DNA from 3 places in the Pedomonas mirosovicensis genome. Region 1 is predicted to be linked to each of the others. Evidence: predicted binding sites of a transcription regulator. Region 1 holds the regulator's gene; each other region holds the start of a gene.
What was found. Region 1 encodes LexA, which represses DNA repair genes until DNA is damaged. Its sites were predicted from a motif close to GTTCCNCNCTTGTTCT; they were not measured.

Region 1 (5,442 bases):
GCTGCGGCGGCAGGAGGGGGATGGGCGGGCGCGGCGGCTTCTCCGCTGGGGCGCGGGGCTGATCCTCAGCAGCCTTGTGGCCGAGGCCATGCTTGCGCCCATCGCCATCCATCACTTCAACCAGACCGGCGTCTATGGCGTCGTTGCCAACTTCATCGCCATACCGCTCACCAGCCTCGTCATCATGCCGGGGCTGATGGCGGCGGTGCTGGCGGAGAGCGTGGGCGGGATCGACTGGGTGACAGAGGTGGTCCGGGTGGGGCTCGATCTCGTCATCGCGCTGGCGCGGGAGGTTTCAAGCTGGGAAGGCGCGGTGGTGCGCTGGCATACGCCGAGCAATCCGGCCTTCGGGCTGATGATGTTCGGCCTTGTCTGGCTGTGCCTGTGGCGCACGAGGCTGCGGCTCGGCGGTCTGCTGCCCATGCTGGCCGGCGTGGCGCTTGCCGCAATGACGCCGCGCCCGGACCTGTTCGTGAGCCAGGATGGCGGCATGATGGCGGTGCGGCTGGAGGATGGGCGCATGGCGTTCTCCACCCTACGGCGCGGCGCGTTCGCCCGCGAGATGTGGCTGGAGGAGAGCGGACTGGATACGACCGCCATGCTGCCATTGGCCGATATGGCGGCAACGCCGGGGCTGGTTCAGGACTGCGGCGAGGGGGTATGCCGGGTGGCGCTGTGGCAGGCCGGACGCTGGTGGTCGGTCGTGTGGCTGAAGGATTGGTTTGAGGCCCCGGCGCTGCGGCGCCTGTGCGCGGACAATGACATCGTGATCGCGCCGCGCCGCTTGCCGGGCTGGTGCGCGCCGAAACGGCTGAAGCTGGACGCCCCGGCGCGGGAGCGGCTGGGGGCCACAACGCTGCGCTTTCTCGATGGCGGCCGGCTTGACGTGCAGGGAGCTGAAACGCAGCGCGGCCGCCACCCGTGGGCCGCCGCCGGGCGTTGAGCGGGTTTAAGGGGTGTTGATTTTCATTGCAGGGGACTTGTCCCCCTGCGACCCCCCTTCGTTTTTGGGGACGCACCCGGTCAGGCGGTGGCGTGAAGGCTGGGGATTGACGAATGCTGGGGATTTAAATGGGGCGCGCCCGGTCGAACGGTTGTGTCGACGCGGAGACCCTAGACGGCTTTGCGCTCATGCAGGGCGCAGCCTGATAACGAAGGGCCCGATAATGTAAGGGAGGTGAAGGAGGGGCCTTATTGCTTGTGCGCCTCTGCACACGGGGCCCCTCCCGCAAAATCAAAATTCCACAATTAATCCAGTACCGGCCAGCGCAGGACCGGCCAACTCAATATCGGCGCATCAGGCCGACGAGCTTGCCCTGGATGCGGACGCGCTTGGGTTCGTAAACCTGCGTCTTGTAGGCAGCGTTGGCTGGCTCCAGCCGGACCTTGCCTTCCTTGCGGCGCAGGCGCTTCAGCGTCGCTTCCTCATCGTCCACCAGGGCAACGATGATGTCGCCGTCCAGCGCATGGTCGGCCTTGCGGATGATGGCGTAGTCGCCATCCAGAATGCCCGCCTCCACCATGGAGTCGCCCGAGACCTCCAGCGCGAAGTGCTGGCCGGGGCCAAGCAGCGCCGGCGGTACGGCCAGTTGGCGATCGCTCTCCAGCGCCTCGATGGGCTGACCGGCGGCGACGCGGCCATGCAGCGGAATCTCCACGAAGGATGCCGTGGTGGCTACAGCCGGGGCCTTCGGCTTGCCGAAGGTGCCACGCACCACGTTGTCGGCGGCAGCGATGGCGGCATCCCGATCGCTGGCCAGCTGCGGCTTGACACCGCGGGAGGGCGCAGCCGCATCAGGCAGGCGCAGCACCTCCAGCGCGCGGGCCCGGTTGGGCAGGCGGCGGATGAAGTTGCGCTCCACCAAAGCGTTGATGAGCCGATGCACGCCGGACTTCGATTTGAGGCCCAGCGCTTCCTTCATTTCCTCGAACGACGGCGAGATGCCGGTCGCCTCGAGGCGCTGATGAATGAAAATCAGCAGATCGTGTTGCTTGCGGGTGAGCATGCCCAAGTCCTTGTGGAACAGACTATGAACGTTCTATGAAAGTTCCACAAAGGCGTCAATCATTGTTGAGGGGCAGAAACGCGATATTCGACCCTTTTTCCGCGGCCGGAGCCTCGGCCGGGCGGATGGCGAGCGCATTGGCCTCCTCAAGGCGGGAGAGCATGGCGCTGTCCTGCACCGGGAAGGGGGTAACCTCCCAGCCGTCCGGCCCGGCGGCGACGTGGGCGCGCTGGTAATTGGCGCGCGGGCCGTTGGCGGGCATGTCCATCGTCAGACGGCCCTGGAGCGGCGCAGGGAATGGATTGGAGGCGCCCATGAGGTGGCGCACCAGCGGCAACAGGAACAGCTGGGCGCACACATAGGCCGAAACCGGATTGCCCGGCAGGCCGATGGCGACCGCATCGCCCAGCGTGCCCAGCATCATCGGCTTGCCGGGGCGCATGGCGATTTTCCAGAAATCGATGGTGGCGCCGGCATCGACGAGCGCCGCCTGCACGTAGTCGTGATCGCCCACCGACGCGCCGCCGACGGTGACGAGAATGTCCACGTCCTTCACGTCCGCGATGGCGTCGCGGATGACATCATGACGATCGGGCAGGATGCCGAGATCGGCGACTTCGGCCCCTGCCGCGCGGGCAAGAGCCGACAGCATGACGCCGTTGGAGTTGATGATCTGGTCCGGGCCGGGCTGCGCGCCGGGCGGCACCAATTCGTCGCCGGTGGCCAGAATGGCGATGCGCGGGCGGGCGTAGACCTCGGCCATGCCATGGCCGCTGGCGGCCATCAGCGCAATGGCGCGGGCGTTCAGCCGGCTACCGGCCTTGAGCAGCAGGGCACCAAGGGCGAAATCCTGCCCCGCCTTGCGGACGTGGCGTCCGGCAAAGCCGGGGCCTTCCTCCATGATGCGGATTGCGCCGTCCTCATAGGCCACGTCTTCCTGAAGGATGACCGTATCCGTGCCTTCCGGCATGGGCGCGCCGGTGAGAATGCGGATGGCGACGCCTTCTTCCCACACGCCATCGAACGCCTTGCCCGCAAGGGCCTCGCCGATGACCGGCATGGTCATGCCAGGGGCGATATCCTCGAAGCGGACGGCGTAGCCATCCATCGCCGAGGCGTTGAACGGCGGCTGGGAGAGCAGGGCAGTGACATCCTCCGCCAGATAGCAGCCGTGAGCCTCGTGAAGAGGCACGGTTTCGCGCCGGCGCGCGCCAGCGGCTGCCAGAACCCGTGCCTGCGCCTCCGCCACGCTCAGCATGTTACGCCTCCGCTTTAAAGGTACCCGATTTGCCGCCCGTCTTTTCCAGCAGGCGGACGCCTTCAATCCGCATCGCCTTATCCACCGCCTTGGCCATGTCGTAGACGGTGAGAAGGGCGATGCTTGCCGCTGTCAGCGCTTCCATCTCAACGCCTGTCTGGCCAGTGGTTTTCACCATGGCCATGACGGAAATGGCGAAGTCCTGCTCTTCCAACGCGAAATCGACCGAAATCTTCTGAATGGGCAGGGGATGACACAGCGGAATGAGGTCTGACGTGCGCTTGGCCGCCATGATGCCGGCGACACGGGCAACCGATAGCACGTCGCCCTTGGCGATGGCGTTGTCCCGAACGGCGGCAAAGGCTTGCGGAGACATGAGAATGCGCCCGGTGGCCAGGGCCCGCCGCTCGGTCGCGGCCTTGGCCGAGACATCGACCATGTGGGCCTCCCCGCCCGCGCCGATATGGCTGAGCCCGCCCGCCATAAGGTTACTCCGCCGCCAGGCCGAGGAGGGAGCGGGTGGCCGCCGTCACGTCCGGCTGGGCCATGAGGGATTCGCCCACGAGAAAGGTGGTGACACTGCGGGCGGCCAGCAGGTCCAGGTCCGCCTTGGTGCGAAGACCGCTTTCGCCGACCACCAGATAGCCCTGGGGCAAAAGGCTCGCCAGCTCGATCGTGGTGTTGATGTCCACGCTCATGGTCTTGAGATTGCGGTTGTTGATGCCGAGCAGGCGGGAGTTGAGACGGGTGGCCCGCTCCAGCTCCTCGGCGCTGTGCACCTCGACGAGCACATCCATGCCGAGGCTTTCGGCGGCGGCCTCCAGCTCGGCGGCCTGGCTGTCCTCAAGCCCGGCGATGATGAGCAGGATGCAATCCGCCCCGATGGCGCGGGCTTCGACCACCTGGTAGGGGTCGATCATGAAGTCCTTCCGCAGAACGGGCAGGGGTACCGTCCGCCGCGCGGCCTTGAGATAGGCGTTGCAGCCCTGGAAATAGGGTTCGTCCGTCAGGATCGAAAGGCAGGTGGCACCGCCCGCGAGATAGGCCTCGGCCAGTGCCGGCGGGTCAAAGTCCTCGCGGATCAACCCCTTGGAGGGGCTGGCCTTCTTGATTTCAGCGATGAGACCGTAACGGCCCTCGCGGCGGGCTCGCTCCAACGCCATCAGGAAACCGCGCGGCCGCTCCTGCGCCCTGGCGTCGGCCTCGACCGCCGACAGAGGCTTGGCCAGCTTGCAGCGGGCGACATGCTCGCGCTTGGTGGAGAGGATCTTCTGCAGCGTATCGGTCATCAGTTCTGCTTCGTCATGTAAATCCAACGGTCGAGAAGCCCGACCGCCTTGCCGCTGTCAATGGCGGCGGTTGCCTGGGCAACGCCTTCCGCCAAGGTAGAAGCCTTGTCGCCAACGACCAGGGCTGCCGCCGCGTTCAGGATCACGGTATCGCGGTAAGCCCCCGGCTCGCCCGTCAGCATCCGGCGCATCGCTGCCGCATTGTGCTCGGCATCGCCGCCGCGAATGGCCTCGATGGGAGCGGTGGTCAGCCCCAGCTCCTCCGGCACGATGGTGAAGCGGGTGACATGGCCGCCCCGGTTCTCCGCCACGACGGACGGGCCGGCGAGGGACAACTCATCCATGCCGCCCGCGCCAAAGATGATCCAGGCGCGCTGGGCGCCCAGTCGGCCAATGGCCTCGGCCATGGGGTCGAGCCACTTTTCAGCATAGACGCCAATGACTTGGCGCGTAACCTTCGCGGGATTGGTGAGCGGGCCAACGAGATTGAAGATGGTTGGCACCTTGAGGGCGCGGCGGATCTCCGCCACTGCCTTCATCGCCGGGTGGTGGGCATTGGCGAGAATGAAGGTGATGCCCAGCTCTGCCAGGCAGCGCTCCACATGGGCGGGTTCGCGACCGATGACGACGCCCAGCGCTTCCAATACCCCGGCCGAGGACGACCGGGACGTGGCCGACCGGTTGCCGTGCTTGGCGACCTTGACCCCGCAAGCGGCGGTAACGATGGCGGCAGCGGTGGAGACGTTGAGAGTGAACAGGCCGTCGCCGCCCGTGCCGCAGGTATCGATGGAGCCGGCCGGCGCAGCCACGGGAATGGCGCGGCGGCGCATGGCCCCGGCGGCGGCCACCAGATCGGCCGCGGTTTCCCCGCGCATCTTGAGCCCCATAA
Region 2 (5,442 bases), 300 kb from region 1:
GTCTACGACGAGGACATCGTCACCCTCGTCGATGACGAGACCCTGCGCGCCCATGATCGCATCCAGCTGGCCGAGGTCGAGATCTATTGCGGCTCCAACGGCCAGCGCGCCATCGTGAGCCTCCGCATCGATGGGGAGGAGCACACCGCCGTCTCCAAGGGCAACGGCCCGGTCGATGCTCTGTTCGCCGCCATCCGCAAGCTGGTGCCGCACGAGGAAGCAACCCTGCAGCTCTATCAGGTGCATGCGGTCACGCAGGGAACCGACGCGCAGGCCGAAGTGACCGTGCGTTTGGATGAAAACGGGCGTACAACCCAGGGCCAGGGCGCTGATGCCGATACGCTGGTCGCCAGCGCGCGGGCCTATGTGAATGCGCTCAACAAGCTGATGGTCAAGCGCACCAAGCAGGCGGTTGACCCGAGCGAGGGTTTGCGCCATCGCGCCTGATCCTCGGACAACAAACGGAGTCGTGCCGTGACGGTTGAAGACGAACGCCAGCTCGCTGGCCTGAGGCGCTCAGGCGCCCTGGTGCGCGATATCCTCCGCGCCATGCTGAACGAAGCGAAGCCCGGCGTTACTGGCCTGGAACTCGACCGAATGGCACAGGACATGATGGACCGCGCCGGGGCCCGCTCCGCCCCGCGCGCGGCCTACAACTTTCCCGGCGCAACCTGCATCTCCATCGAGGGCGTAGCCGCCCATGGCATTCCCGATGCCCGCCCTTTGCGTGAAGGCGACCTCATCAACATCGACGTGTCGCTGGAGCTGGACGGCTACTGGACCGACAGCGGCGCTTCCATGGTGGTTGGCAACCAACCCACCAAGGATCAGGCCAAGCTGCTGGACGCCACCAAGCGGGCCATGACCAAGGGCATCTATGCCGCCAAGGCTGGTCAGCCGATCAACGAGATCGGCAAGCGCGTCGAGGCTGAGGCCAAGGCCGCCGGCTTCAAAGTGTGCAGCACGCTGACCGGCCATGGCGTCGGCCGCCACATCCATGAAGAGCCCACGGTGTGGAACCACTATGTCCGCAGCGCGCGTCAAAGGCTGACCGAAGGGCTGGTCATCACGGTCGAGCCGTTCCTCACCCCCGGCAACGCCAAGATCGTGGAAGCGGACGACGGCTGGTCGCTTTATCCTGCCGACCTCGCCCCCATGGCCCAGTTCGAGCACACCATCGTCGTCACCCGCGGCGCGCCGATTATCGTGACGGCCTGAGCGCGTTCTTATTTCTTAGGGATTTATTCTGCAGGGGTCCCCAGGCCCCTGCAATATGACCTTGAACAAGCCCTTCCCGCTCAGCGCGACAGGCGGAACAGCTCGTGCGGACGGCCCGAGCGGATAATGTTCCTGTCGTACTTGAAGCCCAGCTTCTCCAGCACCTTGCGGCCGGGCTCATCCCCGACTGAAATCGTGCTGACGATGGGCACCCGCACAGCGGCGATGTTGCGCGGATAGAGCACGGCCCGCGCCATCTCGGTGCCGTAGCCCTGCCCCCATTGAGAAGCGCGCACGGCATAGCGCAGCTCGGCGCACTCCTCGCCGTCGAACACCTCCGGCTTCAGCCCGCAGTAGCCGATGAAGGTATGGGTGTAGTCCAGCTCGAACAGCCAGAGGCCGTAGCCGTGGATCTCCCAGTTCTCCATGGCCCGCGCGATCATGGCGGAGGTTTCCTCCTCCGACCACGGCTCGCCCGTGGGAGACAGGGTCCGCATAACCACCGGATTGCGGTGCAGCAGGCGCAGATTCTCGAAATCCTCAGGCCCGATGCGATGGGCGATCAGCCGAAACGTCTTCAGCTGGCTGGGAAGAGAATCGACACGCTGCTGTTCAATCGGCTTTAACATTGGTTACCCACTCATTTACGCGTTGGTCAGAATACCAGCGTCCAACCCTTATAACCACTCCGCTAAGCTTATAGCTCCGTCGTCCGAAATAGCAGTACGGCCTGCCCCGCACGGGCCACGTTCCGTCTGCTTCGGCCAGGAAGCGGGGGCGACAGGCCTGGCAGCCCGCCGCCCGCCCTGCCGCCTGAGAGCCGCCGTCAGGGTACGGCGTGCGTCTCGTTCCGCGTTTTCCACAACGAGTAGGCGACACCCGCGCCCAGAATCGCAAAGCTGATGCCCAGCGACCAGGCGGGCGGGAACTTGCCGCCGGGCATGTCGACCAGATCGGCTATGAAAATCTTCGAGCCGATGAACACCAGGAGCACGCTCAGCGCATACTTCAGGTAATGGAAGCGGTGCACCATGGCGGCCAACGCAAAGTAAAGCGCGCGCAGGCCAAGGATGGCGAAGATGTTCGAGGTGTAGACGATGAACGGGTCGGTGGTGATGGCGAAGATCGCCGGCACGGAATCGACCGCAAAGATTACGTCTGCGAACTCGACCATCAGCAGCGTCAGCATCAGCGGCGTCATGTAGAGCGCGCGCCTGCCGGTTTTAGGATCAACCTGCCGTACCCAGAAGTGGTCGCCGTGCAGGGTTTCCGTAACGCGCACATGGCGGCGGACGAAGCGCAGCACGCGCGAGTCCCCCACCGAATAGTCCTCCTCCGCCGACAGCCACATCTTGATACCGGTGAAGACAAGGAAGGCCGCGAACACGTAGAGCAGCCAACTGAACTCGGCCACCAGCGTCGCGCCCGCGCCGATCATGATGCCGCGCAGCACGATGACGCCGAGGATGCCCCAGAACAGCACCCGGTGCTGATAAAGGCGCGGAATGGCGAAGTAGCTGAAGATCATGGCGATGACGAACACGTTGTCCATCGCCAGGCTTTTCTCCACCACGAAGCCGGTAACGTAGGCCGCGCCCGCCTCCGGCCCCAACAGCCACCAGACGCCGCCGCCGAAGGCAAGGCCAAGGGCGATATAGACGCCGGAGAGCATCAGGCTCTCCCGAACGCCGATCTCCCGCTGTTCCCGGTGCACAACGCCGAGATCGAGCGCAAGAAGCGCGATGACAATTCCCAGAAACGCAAGCCACATCCAGATGGGCGTGCCGAGCCAGAGCTGGCCAAGCGCGCCGGAAAGCAACTCGTGCATATGCCTCTCCTGTTCGAGTTCGGATTCGAGGCGCACGATGGTTGAAAGTCGGACCGGGTCTGGATTTCGGGCGATCAACCGGACCCTGGCATCGAGCGCACTCGATGCGGTCCGACATCACGATGCCATTGCGGCAATCGCCAGAGGGGCCCGGCCCGCACACCCCGGAAATTGGTGCAGATGTGGGGATGGATCAAGAGGGCCTGACTAGAAAAAGAGACGCGCTTGTAAATTTGTTCTCTATATGTTCTATTTCACCCATGACGGTGACTCGTGGACGGGCGGCGACGAACAACCGGGCAAGCCAGCGCTTTGGCCTGCCCGACCGGGAGCTTGATGGCGACTGGCTGGATGCGGAAGGAGCCGAAATCGACCGCTGGGGCGATGAGCTGCCACCACTGGCAACAACCATTACCATCGAGACGCCCCGCACCATTCTTACCCGCAACCAGAGCCCGGACCTGCCGTTCGACCGCTCGGTGAACGCCTACAGAGGCTGCGAGCACGGGTGCATCTACTGCTACGCCCGGCCCACCCATGCGTACATGGACCTCTCGCCGGGGCTGGATTTTGAGACGAAACTGTTTGCCAAGCCGGATGCTGCAGCACTCCTCGAAAAGGAACTGGGCAAGCGGGGCTATGTGCCCTCTCCCATCGCCATGGGCACCAACACCGACCCCTACCAGCCCATCGAGAAGCGGTTCGCCATCACCCGAAGTCTCCTGGAAGTAATGGAGCGCACCGGGCACCCGGTCACCATCACCACCAAGAACTTCGGCGTCACGCGGGACATCGATCTCCTGGCGAGGCTGGCGGCGCGTGAGCTGGTGGTCGTCAACATCTCCGTCACCACGCTCGACCACCGCCTCGCCCGCGCCATGGAGCCACGCGCCTCAACCCCGAAGCGGCGGCTGGAAGCCATTCGCCTGCTTGCCCAAGCGGACGTGCCGGTGAACCTGTTCCTCTCCCCGCTCATTCCGGGCCTCACCGACCACGAGATCGAGCGCATCGTGGAGGCAGGCGCTGAGGCCGGGGCGCGGGGCGCCTCCTCCATCCTCCTGCGTCTGCCATGGGAAGTGGCCGGGCTGTTCGAGGAATGGCTGGAGGCAAACGTGCCGGACCGGGCGGGTCGCGTCATGTCGCTGCTGCGCCAGAGCCGGGACGGCAAGGCCAACGACCCGCGCTTCGGCATGCGGATGATCGGCGATGGTCCCTACGCCCAAATGCTGCGCGCCCGCTTCCATGCCGCCTGCAAGCGTCATGGTCTCAACCGGGACCGCTACGCCCTGTCAGTGACCCACTTCCGGCCACCCGAGGGGCCGCAACTCTCCCTGTTCTAAGGCAATCCGGCGCCGCACCCGGACCGGGCGCGTCAGAAATAGGGCCGGTCGGTCAGGCGCTGCGAAATCCACCAGATGTTGCCGGCCGGGTCGCGCACGCCGCCCTGGCGGTCATCGTAGGGCATGTCGGCCACATCCATGATCGCCTCCGCCCCGCCGGTCACAGCCCGGGCCATGGCGGCATCGGCATTCTCCACATAGAGGTAGAAGGCCGCCTTGCTGGCCGGAAACTGCTCCGACGCCTCGCTCACCATCACAGTGGTCGAGCCGAACCGTACCTGGCAGTTGGCGATGCGCCCATCCGGCATCGTGCTGCGCCCGACCTCAATGCCACCAAGCGCGGACACGAGAAAAGCAACGTAACGGTCTGCATCGTCAACGAATATGTAAGGCGTCACCACGCCAAACCCCTGTGGCACATGCATGCTTTATCTCCCCCGTTAAACGAAGCCTATCACTGGCTGGCTGAGGATTCACCTTCTGCGCGACTGACACTCAATGCTGTTGCCTGCTCTCTGAGTCCTGAATGGGTCGACCAACACACCCCCAAACACCCGCCTGATATACTCTAAACCCGCCTTTTCATCGCTTCATCGCTACTTTTGCACAGCTTACCGCTCCTGAGCGTAATTGAGATTGTGTTATTGGCGTGGTGTAGTAGATTACTAATACACCAACACAACGGTACGGTTTGCGTCGAGCCCCAAGCCCCCTTCCCTCAATTCGGAGGTATGAGCCATGTCCCTCGTTTCGTCCCACACCCTGCAGACCTTTGCCTGCGCTCTTTCCGCTCTGGCCCTGACGACGGGCACCATGCTGGTAACCACCGCGACCCCGGCGCACGCCGAAACGCCGCAAACCGCCCATGAGTGGGTTCAGCACACCCAGGCGCAGCTGAACAAGGCCATCCACTATCCCCAGTTCGCCCTCCGCAAGGGTGAGCAGGGCATCGTTCGCCTCTCGGCCACCGTCATGCCGAACGGCACGCTCCAGGACGTCTCCGTCGCCCGTTCGGCGGGCATCCGCTCGCTCGATCACGCCGCGCTGCGGGCGATC
Region 3 (5,442 bases), 540 kb from region 1:
CCCGCCTTACACCGCAGCCTTGCGCGGGCGGCCAGGCTTGCGGCGCGGCGCTGCTTCCGCTTCCTCGCTGTTGGCGGCTTTGGCAGGAGTCTTTGACACCGGCTTCAGTACCGGGCGGGCGCTGGTCATCGCCTGCGGCTTCAGAAGCGGCTTCAGGTAATGCCCGGTGTAGCTGCGCGGGTTGGCGGCGACATCTTCCGGCGTGCCGGTGGCGATGATTTCACCGCCGCGCGAGCCGCCTTCGGGGCCGAGGTCCACAATCCAGTCTGCTGTTTTAATAACTTCGAGATTATGCTCGATGACGACGACCGTGTTGCCCTGCTCGACGAGGGCATGCAGCACCTCCAGCAGCTTGCGAACGTCCTCGAAGTGAAGGCCGGTGGTCGGCTCATCGAGGATGTAGAGAGTGTTACCGGTGGCGCGGCGGGACAACTCCTTCGCCAGCTTGACGCGCTGCGCCTCACCGCCGGAAAGGGTGGTTGCCTGCTGGCCGATCTTCACATAGCCGAGGCCCACTTCCTTCAGCATGGCCAGCTTGTCGCGGATCGGCGGCACGGCGGAGAAGAATTCCACACCGTCCTCGACGGTCATCTCCAGCACGTCCGCAATGGACTTGCCCTTGAATTTGATCTCCAGCGTTTCGCGGTTGTAGCGATGGCCGTTGCAGGTATCGCAAGTCACATACACGTCCGGCAGGAAGTGCATCTCGATCTTGAGGACGCCATCGCCCTGGCACGCCTCGCAGCGGCCGCCCTTCACGTTGAAGGAGAAGCGGCCGGCCTTGTAGCCGCGCGCCTGCGCCTCGGGCAGCCCGGCGAACCACTCGCGGATCGGCGTGAATGCCCCGGTGTAGGTGGCCGGGTTGGAGCGCGGCGTGCGCCCGATGGGAGACTGGTCGATGTCAATGACCTTGTCCAAATGCTCAAGGCCTTCGAGCGCATCGTGCGCGCCGGGGATGACGCGGCTGCCGTTCAGCTTGCGCGTGGCGGCGTTGAACAGCGTGTCGAGCGTAAGGGTGGATTTACCCGAGCCCGACACGCCGGTGATGCAGGTAAGGGTGCCGAGCGGAATGGAGGCATCGACATTCCGCAGGTTGTTGGCCCGCGCGCCCCGAATGGTGATGAATTTGCCCGAGCCGGGGCGACGCTGCTCCGGCAGCGGCACCATGCGGCGGCCGGAGAGGTAAGCGCCAGTGAGGCTGTTCTCCGACGTCATGATATCCTGCGGCGTGCCTTCGGCGATGATCGCGCCGCCGTGGACGCCCGCGCCGGGGCCCATGTCGATCACATGGTCGGCAGTGCGGATGGCATCCTCGTCATGCTCCACCACGAGCACGGTGTTGCCGAGGTCGCGCAGGCGCTTCAATGTCTCCAGCAGCCGGTCGTTGTCGCGCTGGTGCAGACCGATGGAGGGTTCGTCCAGCACATAAAGCACGCCGGTGAGGCCGGAGCCGATCTGGCTGGCAAGGCGGATGCGCTGGCTCTCGCCGCCCGAAAGCGTGCCGGAGGAGCGGGAGAGGTTAAGGTAATCGAGGCCGACGTTATTGAGGAAGCCGAGGCGATCGGAAATTTCCTTCAATACCTTCTCGGCGATCGCAGCCTGTTTCGGCGTCAGCTGGGCGGCAAGCTCGCCGAACCACGCCAGCGCGTCGGCCACCGATTTCTCGGTCACTTCCGAAATGGTGCAGCCACCCACTTTCACCGCCAGCGCTTCCGGCTTGAGGCGCGCGCCGTTGCATGTCTCGCATGGGGCCGAGGCTTGGTAACGGGACAGCTCCTCGCGCATCCACGAGGATTCGGTGTCGCGCCAGCGGCGGTCTAGATTGTTCAGCACGCCCTCGAACGGCTTCATCACCTGGTAGCGCTTGCGGCCGTCCTGAAAGACGAGCGGCACGGCTTCGCCCTTGGTGCCGTGGAGGATGATGTCTTGCACCTTTTTGGGCAGTTCCTGCCAGGGCGTATGCACTGAGAAGCAGAAGTGATCCGCCAGGCTCTCGAGCACCTGCATGTAGTAAGGCGAGGGCGGGTTCGACTTTGCCCACGGCAGGATGGCGCCGTCGGCAATGCTCAACTCACCGTTGGGCACCGCCAATTCGGCATCGAAATAGAGTTTTTCGCCCAGGCCGTCGCAGGTGGGGCAGGCGCCGTGCGGGTTGTTGAACGAGAACAGGCGCGGCTCGATTTCGGAAATCGTGAAACCGGAGACCGGACAGGCGAACTTCTCGGAAAAGATGATCCGCTCCGGCTCGCCTTTGTCGCCAGTCTTGCCTGCCATTTCGGCAACGGCGAGACCGTCCGCCAGCTTCAGCGCAGTTTCGAGCGAGTCGGCGAGGCGGGTGGCGACGCCCTCCTTCACCACGATGCGGTCCACCACCACGTCGATGTCGTGCTTGAACTTCTTGTCGAGCGCGGGAACCTCATCGATATCGTAGAACTCGCCGTCGACCTTCAGGCGCTGGAAACCCTGCTTGCGAAGCTCCAGCATTTCCTTGCGGTACTCGCCCTTGCGGCCGCGCACGATGGGGGCCAGCAGGTAAAACCTCGTGCCCTCCGGCAGCGCCAGGATGCGGTCGACCATCTGGCTGACCGTTTGCGCCTCGATGGGAAGACCCGTGGCGGGAGAGTAGGGCACGCCGACGCGCGCCCAGAGAAGGCGCATGTAGTCGTAAATCTCGGTGACCGTACCGACGGTCGAGCGCGGGTTCTTCGAGGTGGTCTTCTGCTCGATGGAGATGGCAGGAGACAGGCCCTCGATATGGTCCACATCCGGCTTTTGCATCAGCTCCAGGAACTGACGCGCGTAGGCGGAGAGGGACTCCACGTAGCGGCGCTGGCCCTCGGCGTAGATGGTATCGAACGCTAGGGACGACTTGCCGGAGCCGGACAGGCCGGTGATGACCACCAGCTTGTCGCGGGGGATGTCCACGTTGATGGACTTGAGGTTATGTTCGCGTGCGCCGCGGATCGAAATATGGGTCAACATGGTTGTACTTGTTCCATATTTGTTCGCCTAACTCAAGAGGCTAGGCGTAGAGCCCCGATGGGGTTTCTCGCCGTCCGGTATCATCGCGGCGCCCCTTGGATGAGCGGCACGGGAAAGTCTTCCGGAAACGGCCTTCTCCACAACAGCGAGGAGGCAAAAAAGTCAAGCGAAGCATGGCTGTAATCAGGACGGCATGCGGTGCCCTGTGGCCCGCTTCCGACCGCTGGCGGGGCATGCGCCAGGCGAAGGCTTGCCGTCTCAGAAGCCCCGGTTCAATTGCGCCGTCGGAATGGCGCAGCGGGGGTAGCCGGCCGCCTCGTCCACGCAGAACATCTCGATGCCATCCCGCACCTCCACGCGCCCGAAAATAGGCGCGACGGTGCGGGTGCGCGCAGCCGCCATCGCCTCGTCCACGGTGCGGTACTGGGCGAGCCATTCCAGGCTGAAGCGAGTAGGGACGATGATGAGCCACTTGCCGGCCTCGCCCTCCGCGATGGCCTGGTCTGGGCGAATCCACACCGAGTGCACCGACTCCCCGCCGTCGTGGGCGGCAAGCTGGTCGGCAGGGGCCGCCGCTACGTAGAACAGGGTATCGAATCGCTTGGGAGACTCGGGCGGCGTGACCCAGCGCGCGATGGGAACGGCGCGGTCAGCGGCCAGCCGGAGGTCGTGGTTGCGGAGGAAGTCCGCGAATGGCAGGGCGCCGGAGGCAATGGGGGCGCGATTATCGCTCAGGGCGTCCAGTTCGCTGCCGGAGATCAGTGCGCCATCGCTGGCCCGGTGGGCAAGAAGAATGCCTGCTTCTTCATAGGCCTCGCGCAGCGCCGCGATGCGGCAGGCGGCCTCAAAGGGGGCAAGGGCGGGAAAACCTTCCGCCAGGTCGCTTGCGGCCAGATCGCTGTCCTGCGCGTCTACCTTGCCGCCTGGAAACACCAGCGCGCCCGAGGCAAAGCCAATGGAGCGATTTCGCACGACCATGAAGACTTCAAGGCCATGCGGCGTGTCGCGGAGGAGAAGAAGCGTGGCGGCGGGAACGGCGGGGACAGGCTGACTCGTCATGGCCTTGAATGTGGCAGCGACAACCGGGTTGTTCAAGGAAATGGGGCCTTGCAGCGCGGAAGGCCAACGACTTTGGGCTTTCCCAGCTCTTTTTTTACAGGAGGGGCCCATGCGCGGCGGCGCACAGACTATCGAGCCCCCTCCTGTACCTCCCATTTGTTTTGAGCGGAACGCGCCCGGTCGACACCGGGTACGATCCGAAAAATCGAAGGGGGGCGGGGGACAAGTCCCCCGCAAGAAACCAGAGACGTTACCCGCGCGGCACGGCCCCGCACTGGGCGCGGTCGAGCAGCAGGTGGTCGGCCAGCACGAGGGCCATCATGGCCTCGGCCACCGGCGCGGCGCGGATGCCGACGCAGGGGTCGTGGCGGCCCTTGGTGACGACTTCCGTCTCCGTGCCGCTGCGGGTGACGGTGGGCACGGGCGTGAGGATGGAGGAGGTGGGCTTGATGGCCATGCGGACCACCACATCCTGCCCGGTGGAGATACCGCCCAGGATGCCGCCTGCGTTGTTGCTGAGGAAGCGGGGCTTGCCGTCCGGCCCGAGACGCATGGCATCGGCATTTTCCTCGCCACGCAGACGGGCCGCTTCGAAGCCGTTGCCGATTTCGACGCCCTTGACCGCGTTGACGGTCATCATGGCGCAGGCGAGGTCGGAATCCAGCTTGGCGTAGATGGGCGCGCCAAGGCCGGCCGGCACGCCGCTGGCCACCACCTCGACCACCGCGCCCAGCGACGAGCCGGACTTGCGGGCGGCATCCAGCGCCTCGGCCCAGCGCTCGGCAGCGCTTGGGTCGGGGCAGAAGAAGGGGTTGGCGTCGATGGCGGCGTCATTGAAGTTGGCGCGGTCGATGGCGTCGCCGCCCAGCTCGACGAGGTAGCCGCGGATGCGGATGCTCTCGCCCAGTACCTTGCGGGCGATCGCCCCGGCCGCGACGCGCGCCGCTGTCTCGCGGGCGGAGGAACGGCCGCCGCCGCGATAATCGCGGAAGCCGTATTTGGTGTCGTAGGTCCAGTCTGCATGGCCGGGACGGTAGGCCTCGGCAATGTTGCCGTAATCCTTCGAGCGCTGGTCAACGTTCTCGATGACGAGGCTGATCGGGGTGCCGGTGGTCTTGCCCTCGAACACGCCGGAGAGGATGCGGACCTGATCCGGTTCCTGCCGCTGGGTGGTGAAGCGGCTTTGGCCGGGGCGGCGCTTATCGAGGAAGGGCTGGATGTCAGCTTCGGTCAGGGGCAGGCCCGGCGGGCAGCCGTCCACGACGACGCCGAGGGCAGGCCCATGGCTTTCGCCCCAGGTGGTGAAGCGAAGCAGGTGACCGAAGCTGTTCCAACTCATGCGAGACGTTCCATCCGTTGAAGCAGGGAGCCCTTAGGACAGGGCAATATCCGGCGCATCCT

Region 2: a site for LexA is predicted at 3,282-3,297, ahead of L0C21_RS10330 (PA0069 family radical SAM protein). Genes of this name have one in related genera too.
Region 3: a site for LexA is predicted at 2,993-3,008, ahead of uvrA (excinuclease ABC subunit UvrA). Genes of this name have one in related genera too.

What each region holds. Positions count from the first base shown of each region.
Region 1 is NZ_JAKFIA010000001.1:1,878,229-1,883,670, reverse strand. It holds gene L0C21_RS08985 (ComEC/Rec2 family competence protein) at 1-943, shown strand, start outside; gene lexA (transcriptional repressor LexA) at 1,284-2,006, opposite strand; gene L0C21_RS08975 (molybdopterin molybdotransferase MoeA) at 2,062-3,264, opposite strand; gene moaC (cyclic pyranopterin monophosphate synthase MoaC) at 3,266-3,748, opposite strand; gene trpC (indole-3-glycerol phosphate synthase TrpC) at 3,753-4,553, opposite strand; gene trpD (anthranilate phosphoribosyltransferase) at 4,553-5,442, opposite strand, start outside.
Region 2 is NZ_JAKFIA010000001.1:2,176,855-2,182,296, forward strand. It holds gene L0C21_RS10310 (2-isopropylmalate synthase) at 1-447, shown strand, start outside; gene map (type I methionyl aminopeptidase) at 475-1,218, shown strand; gene L0C21_RS10320 (GNAT family N-acetyltransferase) at 1,299-1,847, opposite strand; gene L0C21_RS10325 (TerC family protein) at 2,045-3,046, opposite strand; gene L0C21_RS10330 (PA0069 family radical SAM protein) at 3,307-4,386, shown strand; gene L0C21_RS10335 (VOC family protein) at 4,419-4,811, opposite strand; gene L0C21_RS10340 (energy transducer TonB) at 5,125-5,442, shown strand, end outside.
Region 3 is NZ_JAKFIA010000001.1:1,335,906-1,341,347, forward strand. It holds gene uvrA (excinuclease ABC subunit UvrA) at 7-2,982, opposite strand; gene L0C21_RS06410 (NUDIX hydrolase) at 3,241-4,041, opposite strand; gene aroC (chorismate synthase) at 4,292-5,380, opposite strand; gene fabI (enoyl-ACP reductase FabI) at 5,414-5,442, opposite strand, start outside.